One region of the Nonomuraea sp. MTCD27 genome, then DNA from elsewhere that is predicted to be linked to it. Evidence: riboswitches for the same ligand, from Rfam matches in the RefSeq annotation. Region 1 holds a riboswitch; the other holds the start of a gene.
The links. A riboswitch is a leader RNA that binds a small molecule or an ion and turns the genes downstream of it on or off. The one in region 1 is predicted to bind ZMP and ZTP.
Positions count from the first base shown of each region.

Region 2: linked by a shared signal. The riboswitch ahead of ACBJ59_RS47815 (glycine hydroxymethyltransferase) and the one ahead of glyA (serine hydroxymethyltransferase) in region 1 are both predicted to bind ZMP and ZTP.

Region 1 is NZ_JBGNUW010000017.1:164,448-169,730, reverse strand. It holds gene ACBJ59_RS41105 (serine/threonine-protein kinase) at 12-1,457, shown strand; ZMP/ZTP riboswitch at 1,483-1,565, shown strand; gene glyA (serine hydroxymethyltransferase) at 1,590-2,840, shown strand; gene ACBJ59_RS41095 (CHRD domain-containing protein) at 3,270-4,511, opposite strand; gene ACBJ59_RS41090 (anti-sigma factor family protein) at 4,717-5,283, opposite strand, start outside.
Region 2 is NZ_JBGNUW010000022.1:152,493-157,775, reverse strand. It holds gene ACBJ59_RS47820 (ROK family protein) at 1-1,266, shown strand, start outside; gene ACBJ59_RS47815 (glycine hydroxymethyltransferase) at 1,815-3,254, opposite strand; ZMP/ZTP riboswitch at 3,290-3,375, opposite strand; gene ACBJ59_RS47810 (FAD-dependent oxidoreductase) at 3,543-4,724, opposite strand; gene ACBJ59_RS47805 (TetR/AcrR family transcriptional regulator) at 4,756-5,283, shown strand, end outside.

The sequences.
Region 1 (5,283 bases):
GAATGCATCCCGTGATCGATCAGACCCGGCGAATCGGCCCCTACACCCTCGTACGCAAGCTGGGCGAGGGCGGCATGGGCATCGTCTACCTCGCGCAGGACGCCGCGTTCGCCCCGGTCGCGCTCAAGGTGCTCAGGCCGGAGCTGGCCGGCCGCGAGGACTTCAGGCGCCGCTTCACCAGGGAGGCCGAGGCGGCCCGGCACGTGGCCAGGTTCTGCACGGCGCCCGTGCTCGACGCCGGGATCGAGGGCGCCACCGCCTACCTCGTCACCGAATACGTCGAAGGCCCCGACCTGTCGTCCATGATCGAGACGCAGGGGCCCATGGGAGGCGCCAACCTGGAGGCCCTGGCCGTCGGGGTGGCCACCGCGCTGGCCGCGATCCACGAGGCGGGGGTCGTGCACCTGGACCTCAAGCCGTCGAACATCCTGCTCAGCGCCGTCGGCCCGCGCGTCATCGACTTCGGCATCGCCCGCATCGCCCAGCCGGACGCCACCCAGTCCGCCGTCGTCGCGGGCACGCCCGCGTACATGGCTCCGGAGCAGGCCAGCGGCGCGCCCATCACGGCCGCCAGCGACGTGTTCGCGTGGGGCGGCGTGGTGACGTACGCGGGGACGGGGCGGCCGCCGTTCGGGACCGGGCAGGTGCCGGAGGTGCTGTACCGGGTGGCGCACCACGTACCGGTGCTCGACGGGCTGGACGAGCGGCTGCGGGTGCTGGTGGAACTGGCGCTGCAGAAGGATCCGGCCCGGCGGCCGACCGCGCAGCAGCTCCTCGACCGCCTGATGGGCCGCGAGCGGGCGACGGTGGCCTCCGCGACCCGCGCGGTCAGCGACGCCTGGACGCCGCTGCTGTCTCCCCAGGCGTCCCCCGCTCCAGGTCCCCGGCCCGCGGGGGGCGGGCGCTGGGCGCCGCCCGTGATCGCCGCCGTGCTCGCGTCCGCGCTGACCGCCGGCGGCACGCTGGCGCTGTGGCGCCCCTGGGAGCAGCCGGGCACGCACCAGGCCACCACGAACGCGCCCGACCCCGCCGCGACCGTCACGCCCGGCACGAAGCAGGCGTCGAGGTCCTTCCAGTACAACGACGGCTACCGGACCGTGCCCATCGTCCTGCGGATCGAGGCGCTCCGGTGGCAGGGCGACGACGTCAAGCTCGAGTTCTCCGTCAGCAACGACCACTCGCAGAGCTCGCTCAGCGTGTGGGGCCTGACCGAGACCAACGCCTACAGCCTGAAGGACGTCGAGCTGGCCCTCCGCGACGAGGCGCTGCCCGTCAAGCCCATGTTCCAGGGCGACCAGTGCGCCTGCTCGGAGCTGACCCCCGGCGACCAGATCCCGGCCGGGCAGACCCGGCGTTTCTTCGCCGTCTTCCGCAAGGTGCCCAAGGCCGCCGGCCCGGTCGACCTGGACCTCAAGAACCTCGGACACTACGCGAATCTGCTGATCACCACGAAATAAGCCCCTGTCACATCCGCTATCGTCTAGGACGAGACGCGACTGGCGCATTGGGTGGGATCGACCACCGGGGAGCGAAAGGAGCGGAGGCCGTGCGCCTGGGTCTTCGCAATCGTCAATGATGACAGGAGAGTCATGGGTTCTCTCGCTAGCGTCGACCCGCAGATCGCCGAGCTCATCAAGGCGGAAGAGCGTCGCCAGTCCGACACCGTCAAGCTCATCGCGTCGGAGAACTACGTGTCGAAGGCCGTGCTCGAGGCCACCGGCACCGTGCTGACCAACAAATACTCCGAGGGCTACGCGGGCAAGCGCTACTACGAGGGCCAGCAGGTCATCGACCAGATCGAGACCGTGGCCATCGAGCGCGCCAAGGCCCTGTTCGGCGTCAACCACGCCAACGTCCAGCCCTACTCCGGCTCGCCCGCCAACCTCGCCGTCTACATGGCGTTCCTGCAGCCCGGCGACACCGTGATGGGCATGGGCCTGCCGTTCGGCGGCCACCTCACCCACGGCTGGTCGGTCTCGGCCACCGGCAAGTGGTTCAACCCGGTCCGCTACGGCGTACGCAAGGACACCGGCCGCATCGACCTCGACGAGGTCCGGCAGCTCGCGCTCGAGCACCGGCCGAAGCTGATCTTCTGCGGCGGCACCGCGATCCCGCGCACCATCGACTTCGAGGGCTTCGCCTCGATCGCCCGCGAGGTCGGGGCCGTGCTGGCCGCCGACATCGCCCACATCGCGGGCCTGGTCGCGGGCGGCGCGCACCCGTCCCCGGTGGGCCACGCCGACGTGATCTCCACGACCACGCACAAGACGCTGCGCGGCCCGCGCGGCGCCATGCTCATGGCCACCGCCGACGAGCACGCCACGGCGCTCAACAAGGCCGTCTTCCCCGGCCTGCAGGGCGGCCCGCACAACCACACCACCGCCGCCATCGCGGTCGCGCTGCACGAGGCCGCCCAGCCGTCGTTCCGCGACTACGCCCACCAGGTCGTCGCCAACGCCAAGACCCTGGCCGACGAGCTGGCCTCGCGCGGGTTCGACCTGGTCTCCGGCGGCACCGACAACCACCTGATCCTGCTCGACCTCACGCCCAAGGGCATCGGCGGCAAGCCGGCCGCCCAGGCGCTCGACCGCGCGGGGCTGGAGACCAACTACAACACGGTGCCGTTCGACACGCGCAAGCCGTTCGACCCGTCGGGCATCCGCATCGGCACGCCGTCGGTCACCTCGCGCGGCATGGGCGAGGCGGAGATGCGGCAGATCGGCGCCTGGATGGACGAGGTCGTCACCGCCCTGGCCAAGGGGGACGCCGAGGACGTCATCACCCGCGTCCACCACGAGGTCAGCGAACTCACCGCCCAGTTCCCGGCCCCGGGCCTCTAAAGACCCTCTCCGCGCGGGCTCTTCTCGGCGGGTCGGTCGCACCCGCCGCACGGGGTCGCCGAGGTCCATCCGTTACGGCGGAGCCAAGTGGGCGCCACCCGCCGCACGGGGCTGAGGGCCTCCAGGGTGACGCCCGCTGACCGGCACGTGGCCGGCCGCCGTCACGGCGCACGCTTGACCGTGACGGTGGTTCCACCCCGCCCCGGCGACGATCCCCGCCCGGCGGCGGCCACCGTCTTCCGTACCCGCCCGCCGCCAGAGGGCGCATGATGGAGCGCCCCGCCGCACGGGCTCCCGTGTGCGGCGGGGCGCTTGTCGCGACCGGGCCGGAGCACCCCGTCGCGGCCGGTCGGTGGCCCGGGGGGACCGGGCCGGATCGACCGGGAAGGGCCTGGCAGGGGACGGGACCGAATCGTCCCCCGCCCGGCCTCAGCCGAGGAACACGTAGTCCGCGCCGTACGGGACCCTGGTCTCGGAGCCCGGCTCGCAGGAGCCGGCCGGGGCGAGGCCGCCCGTGGTGTTGAGGCGCAGGATCTGCGTGGCGTGCGCGAGCAGCCCGGTGGGCGTGCCCGACTGGGTGGCGTCGAGGACCAGCTCGGGGATGTTGTCGCCGTTCGGCGTGCGGCTGACGACCGCGCCGCGCACCGCGCTGCCGTCCGGGGCGATCCACTGCGGCGGCCCCGACGCGGGCGTCACGAACGAGTGGTCGATGCCCCGCCGCAGCGTGGCCGTCACGCCGAGCTGGGTGAAGCCGTAGCCGCCGGCGGGAAGCTGCGTGCAGGAGTAGATCTGCGAGCCGCGCAGCACGTCGGCGGTGAGCGCGCGCGGGTGGGTGAACGCCTCGCCGGAGAGCTGCCCGCGCACCGCGCCGCCGTCGAACTCGGTGGTGCGCAGGTTCGAGTGGTACGCGCCCGGGTTCTCGGTGACGCGCTTGACGACCTTGGCGGCGACCGGCGTCACCCCCGCGACGCCGGTCACGTTCTCGGGCAGCCCGTCCCGGGCCGCGAACAGCTCCGCCGCCACCGGCCCGCTCCTGCCCGGAGGCCCCTTGCGCAGGTGCCCGGCCGTCACCCGGCCCAGCCCCGACCAGGTGGCGGTGTAGGCGATGGACGAGCCTGACGGGCGCAGCCACCACACGGCCCGGCCGTCCGCGTCGCCGCGCCGCCTGCCGTCGTCCTGGGGGACCTCCTGGCGGCCGTCCGCCTGGGACGAGAGCGTGGCCTGGTCGCTGCCGTGCAGCACGCCGTTGAGGTCGACGGGCCTGCTCAGCCGGTGGAACTGGCCGCGTACCGCGCCCTTGGGGTGGGCGGCGTCGTGCAGGTTGGCGTAGAAGCCGCCGGGGTTGTCGACGAGCGCCTTGACGAGGTCGTCGCCGGCCTTGACGGTGCCGGTGACGCCGAGCACCGACCCGGGCAGGGACTCGGTGAAGAAGTCGAGCCCGACGTCGCCGTTCGCACCCTTGGCGCCCGCGTGCACGTGGCCGGCGGTGGGTGTGCCGATCCCGTGCCACCGGGCCGCGAACGTCACCTCGGTCCCGCTGATTTTGAGCACCACGGTCGAGCGGCCGTCCGCGTCGCCCGGGGCGCCCACCTCGTTCGCGCCGCGCAGGCCCGCCGCGAGATAGACGTCGTCGCCGGACGCGTGCGCGGGCACCGCCGGGACGACAAGCACGCTTGCCGCTAAAGCACTAGAAAATACGAATTTCCGGATAGACATAATGAAACCCCTTAAAGGGCTTGATATTCCGGTTGATACGGCAAGCAGTACGCGCCGGAGCCCGGTGCGGTTCAACCCGCGAACGCGTAAATTTCCACACAAGGGCGAGGGCATGAAGAAAGCCCTCCCACCAGCGGTGAGAGGGCTTCCCCAGGACCGGTCAGGCCTTGATGGTGAGTATCTTCTTACCCGCCGAGGTGACCACCTCGAAACGGTCGATGTCCTTCAGTTGCGTGGCACTGCCGCCGTGCATGTAGAGCGGATCGGGCGACCCCGGCACTCCGTACCCGGCTGGAGGTACGGACCACCCGGTCATCACCCGGCGCTCACCCGACTTGGCCACCGAGATGAGCTCGCACTCCAGCGGACCCTTCACCCCCGCCAGCTTGAGCGCCGCGTGCGTGCCCCACCCCTTCGTCTCCACGACCAGGCCACCGGTCACCCCGTCCACGCCCTTGCCCTCGATGGGCTTGCCGTCGGCGTAGAACTGCTCGGCCGGGCCCATGTGCGTGCCCATGTGACCGCCGTGCCCCTGCGCCAGCGGGGCCGGCTCGCCCCCGCTGAGCTGCGTGCCGATCGTCAAACCCCCCGCCACCAGCGTGACCGCCGCCGCCATCCCGATCACGAACGTGCCCCTGCGCGTCCGCCTGTCGGCCGCCTTCTTGCGCCGGAGCAGGTCGACCACGTCGTCCTGGCCCCCGATGGGGCGGTCATAGGAAGGGGGGTC
Region 2 (5,283 bases), on a different contig from region 1:
CTCCCCACCATGCTCGCGGGCGACGCGCAGTGCTTCGCACTCGGCGAGCACTGGCTGGGAGCAGGGCGCGGATGCACGTCGCTGCTCGGCGTGGTCGTGTCGACCGGAATCGGCGGCGGCCTGGTCATCGACGGCGCCCCGCTCCTGGGCCCCACCGGAAACGCCGGACATGTCGGCCACATGAGCATCGACCCCTACGGCGAACGTTGCGAGTGCGGCGGCCGTGGATGCGTGGAGCACTACTCCAGTGGTCCGAACATGGTCCGCTGGGCTCTCGAGAACGGCTGGTCCCCCACCACCGCTCCCCCCGATCAGGACACCACCGCCGACCACACCGGGGCACCGGCTGGCGCGGGCTCCGGACGAGCCCCCCTCACCGACGGCTCCGAGTCGCATGCCGCCGTACGCGTCACCGACCCGGCGGGCGGAGCACCCGGACCCGGCGGGCAGCTCGCCGACGGTGCGGGGCAGGCGACCGTTGCGCGCTCCGACGACGCGGCGAGCGGTGTGACGAGCGGACCTGCCGGAGCGGGGACGGTCCTTCGCGACGGCGACGGGGACGGGGACGGGGACGGCGATCCAGATGCTGGTGGTGGTGGTGCTGGTGCTGGTGCTGGTGCTGGTGCTGGTGCTGGTGCTGGTGCGATCAGTGAGGTCACAGTCCCTTCCAGGGAGGGGGTTGGGCTCCGGGTTCACGACGGCGCCGGAAGTGGTGGGGACGCGGTTGCGGGTTCGCGGGGAGGGACGGTGAATCGCGTTCAAGAGATGGCGGACGTCGGACATGGCGGTGGTGGCATCCCTGCTCAAGAGCAGGCTGACGTTGGCCGTACCGGTGAGAAGGGGAACGTCGACCGGACTGATGCAGTCCGTACGGGCGTCCGTGCTGGTGTGAAGGCGGATGCCGGTCGTATTGACGACGACGCGGACGCCGTCGGTACGGGTGTGAAGGCGGATGCGCGGGCGCTCGCGCGTGATGCCGCCGCCGGGCATCCGGTCGCGGTGGCGGCGTTCGAGCGCGGCGCCAGGGCGCTGGCCGCCATGGTTGCGTCCACGGCCGCTGTCGCCGAGGTCACGACCGTGGTGATCGGGGGCGGTGTGTCCGCGGCGGGCGCCGTCCTGTTCGACCCGCTGGAGCGGGCGCTCGACGACGTGGCCGGGCTCGCCTTCGTCAGGGCGGTCCAGGTGAAGCAGAGCACCCTGGTGGGACGCGCCGGGCTGGCGGGTGCGGCGAATCTGGCCTGGCAGGCTGTCCGCTCAACCGCCTGAGTCCTCGTTCGAGCCCCAGACGGTCGTTGGCCTCTGGGGCTCGTTCGCCCAAGGGCCCGGGAACCCGGCCACCAGACCCGGCCCCTGGCGGGCTGCGGCACCACTGCCTGGCACCACCGCCCCGGCACCACCGCCTCGGCACCACCTGAACCGCGCATCCGGGATGAGGTTGCGCAGGCACTCGGGGTTCCGCACGCACGCCCGACGCCACTGGGCGACGGCACCCCGCCGGAGCCCCGAACAACCTTGCACGGCGGCCTTCCCCGCACGCACGCCCGACGCCGCTGGGCGACGGCACCCCCGCCGGAGCCCCAGCCGACCTCGCACGGCGGCCTTCCCCGCACGCACGCCCGACGCCGCTGGGCGACAGCGCCCCCGCCGGGGTCCTGGACAAACCTCGCGCGGTGGCCTCCCCGCACGGACGCCGGACGACCCGGGCGGGGTGCGTCCTGGGAAGGAGTCGGCGGCCCGGGCGGGGTGCGTCCTGGGAAGGAGTTGGCGGGCCGGGGTGTCCTGAGGCCGTAGGAGGGGGTTCCGGTGTGGAGGGGTCAGGTGAGGTCGAGGCCGGGGTAGAGGGGGTGGGCGGTGAGGAGTTCGGCTGCGGCGGCGCGGGTCTTGGCGGCGGTGTCGGCGGGCAACGTGTAGGCGGCCTTGGAGGTGCGGCCGTCGGGCGCGGACGCGGGGGTGGTGGCGGAGAGGACGTCCACGATCAGTTCCGCGATCCGGTCGAACTCGTCGGCGCGGAAGCCGCGGGAGGTGAGCGCGGGCGTGCCGACGCGTACGCCCGAGGTGTACCAGGCGCCGTGGGGGTCGCGCGGGATCGCGTTGCGGTTGGTGACGATGCCGGAATCCAGCAGCGCCGACTCGGCCTGCCGGCCGGTCAGGCCGAAGCCGGTCACGTCCAGCAGGACCAGGTGGTTGTCGGTGCCGCCGGTGACCAGCCGGACTCCCCGTCGAAGCAGCCCTTCGGCCAGGGCGGACGCGTTGTCCACGACCGCGCGGGCATAGGCGGCGAAGGCGGGCTGGCGGGCCTCGGCGAGGGCGACGGCCTTGGCGGCCATCACGTTCCCCAGCGGGCCGCCCAGCACCATCGGGCAGCCGCGGTCGATCGCGTCGGCGAACTCCCGCCGGCACAGCACCAGGCCGCCGCGCGGACCGCGCAGCGACTTGTGCGTGGTGGTGGTCGTGATGTGGGCGTACGGCACCGGGTCGTGGTCGCCGGTGAAGACCTTGCCCGCGACCAGGCCGGCGAAGTGGGCCATGTCCACCAGGAGGGTGGCGCCGACCTCGTCGGCGATCTCCCGCAGGGCCGCGAAGTCCACGCGGCGCGGATAGGCCGAGTATCCGGCGATCAGGATCAGGGGCTTGAACTCGCGGGCCAGGTCGCGCAGCGCGGCGTAGTCGAGCAGGCCGGTTTCCGGGTCGGTGCCGTACGAGCGCTGCCGGAACATCTTGCCGGAGATGTTCGGCCGGAAGCCGTGGGTGAGATGCCCGCCCGCGTCCAGTGACATGCCCAGGGCCCGCTGGTCGCCGAGGGCCTTGCGCAGGTTCTCCCAGTCCTGCTCGGTCAGGTCGTTGACGTGACCCACGCCGATGCTGGCCAGGGCCGGAGCCTCCACGCGGTGCGCCAGTACGCCCCAGAACGCCACCAGGTTCGCGTCGATGCCCGAGTGCGGCTGGACGTAGGCGTGGTCGGCTCCGAACAGGGCCTTGGCGTGGTCGGCCGCGAGTTGCTCAACGGTGTCGATGTTCTGGCAGCCGGCGTAGAAGCGGCGCCCGATGGTGCCCTCGGCGTACTTGTCGGACATCCAGGTGCCCATCGTGAGCAGCACCGCCGGGGACGCGTAGTTCTCGCTGGCGATGAGCTTCAACGACGTGCGCTGGTCGGACAGCTCCGTACGGATGGCCTCCGCGACGTGCGGCTCGACGGCGGCGATCACGTCCAGGGCACTGCGGTAGGCCGCGGTCACCGCGGTGGCGTCGTACATCTGCGGCTGGTGCACGGCATCTCCTGTTCGTCGCGTTGAGATGCCCAGGCGCGCGGCAGTACTGCGGAGCCGCTCCCCGGTGGTCATCCACCTTCAGGTCACGCCAGTAACGACCCGAGAGCGACGTTACGGCGACGCAGGATCGCGTGCAACGCCTTTCGAGGGTCCGGCGGGAGGGATGTCAGACCGCTGAGCCGGCCGCCCGTCGCCGCTTCGCGGGGATCAGGGGACGGTGATGGCTGGGTGGCGGCCGGCCGGGCGCGCGGGGGTCGGCGCGCCCCCTGGTGGTCAGGCGGGGAGGGCGATGGGCCGGTCCCAGTCGATGCGGTGCTCGTAGATCCAGCGGCTCGGGTCCGTACCGGTCCTGGCGGCGTGCTTCATGGCCAGGCTCATGATCAGGTCGCGCGGCACGCGCGCCAGCGGATTGAGCGCCTTCCAGCCGCCCGTACGGTTGCCCTGCGCCACGACCCGCTCGACCCGCCCCCGCCGCAGCACCTCGTACGCCCTGAACGCGGCCTCGATGCCCGGGCTGTCGCGCAGGCACTTGGCCAGGACGACGGCGTCCTCGATGGCCATGGCGGCGCCCTGCCCGATCGACGGCGCGGTGGCGTGGGCGGCGTCGCCGATGACGATCATCCGGTCGCGGTGCCAGACCGGGACGCGGGGCACGTCGTAGGAGCTCCAGCCGGCGAAGATCTCCCCGGTCGCGGCGATGATGTCGAGCGCGGGGCCGTGGTCGTGCCGGAACAGGTCGCTCAGCCGGGTCCGCCACTCCTGCTGGGTGATCGCCGCCATCTCGGCCGGTGTGAGCTCGGTGGCCTGGGCGGGGTTCGCGGCCCACCACACCTCGCCGTCCGGGTGCGCCGTGTAGACGAAGAAGCAGCGCTTGCCGAAGACGGCCTGCATCATGCCCGGTTCGGAGCCGGTCGCGACGCCGCGCGCGTAGCCACCGGTGTTGAGCAGGCCGGTGTAGCGGGTGCCGGGCGCCGCCGGGTCGATGATGCGCCGGGTGGCCGAACGCAGGCCGTCGGCGCCGATCAGCAGGTCGCCCTCGGCGGTGCTGCCGTCGGAGAACGTCGCCCGCACCCCGTCGCCGGTCGCCACGGCACCGGTGAGGCGCTTGCCGTACTCCAGGTGGAGGTCCTGATCGCGGAGGTACCGGTAGAGGTCGGCGCGCTTGACCGTCCTGCTCACCACGTCGCCCAGGCGGTAGGCCAGCTCGCCGAGCCGCCGGCCGGAGCCGCTGGTGATCGTGATGCCCGGGGTGTCGAAGCCGAGGCCGCCGACGTCCAGGTCGAGAGCGCGTAAGGCGTCGAGCGCGTTGGGCGCCAGCGTGAGGAAGGCGCCCGCCTTGTCGGCCGTACGGTCGTAGGCCTCGTACACCACCGCGTCCATCCCCGCCTTGCGCAGGGCGACGGCGCTCGCCGTGCCCGCGATCCCGCCACCCACGACCAGAGCTGTGTATGTCATACACCGAGTGTATGACATACACTCGTGTTTGATGGAAGACAATCTCTGGGAACGGCTCGCGAAGCCCGCGCCGGAGCCCAAGACCGGGCTGAGCCTCGGCCGCATCGCGCGGGCGGCGGTGGAGCTGGCCGACGCGGGCGGCCTCGACGCGGTCTCGATGGCCCGGGTCGCCGAGCGGCTGGGCTTCACCACGATGTCGCTCTACCGGCACGTCAAGAACAAGAACGAGCTGCTGCTCCTGATGCTGGACTCGGTCGCGGCCGTCCCCGCCGCGCTCGACGAGCCCTGCGCAGGCTGGCGGCCGGGCCTGCGGCGCTGGTGCGGCGCGCAGTGGGAGATGTTGCGGGCCCACTCCTGGATCGTGCAGCTGCCCATCACCGGGCCGCCCGTCACGCCCAATCAGCTCGCGTGGACCGACCGCGCCCTGGCGGCGCTGGCGGGCACCGGGCTCGACGAGCGCGCCAAGGCGGGCGTCGTGCTGCTGATCGCCACGTACATGCACGCCACCGCGCGGCTGAGCGCGGACCTCGGCAGCGCCGCGTCGGGCGCCGCGATCGCC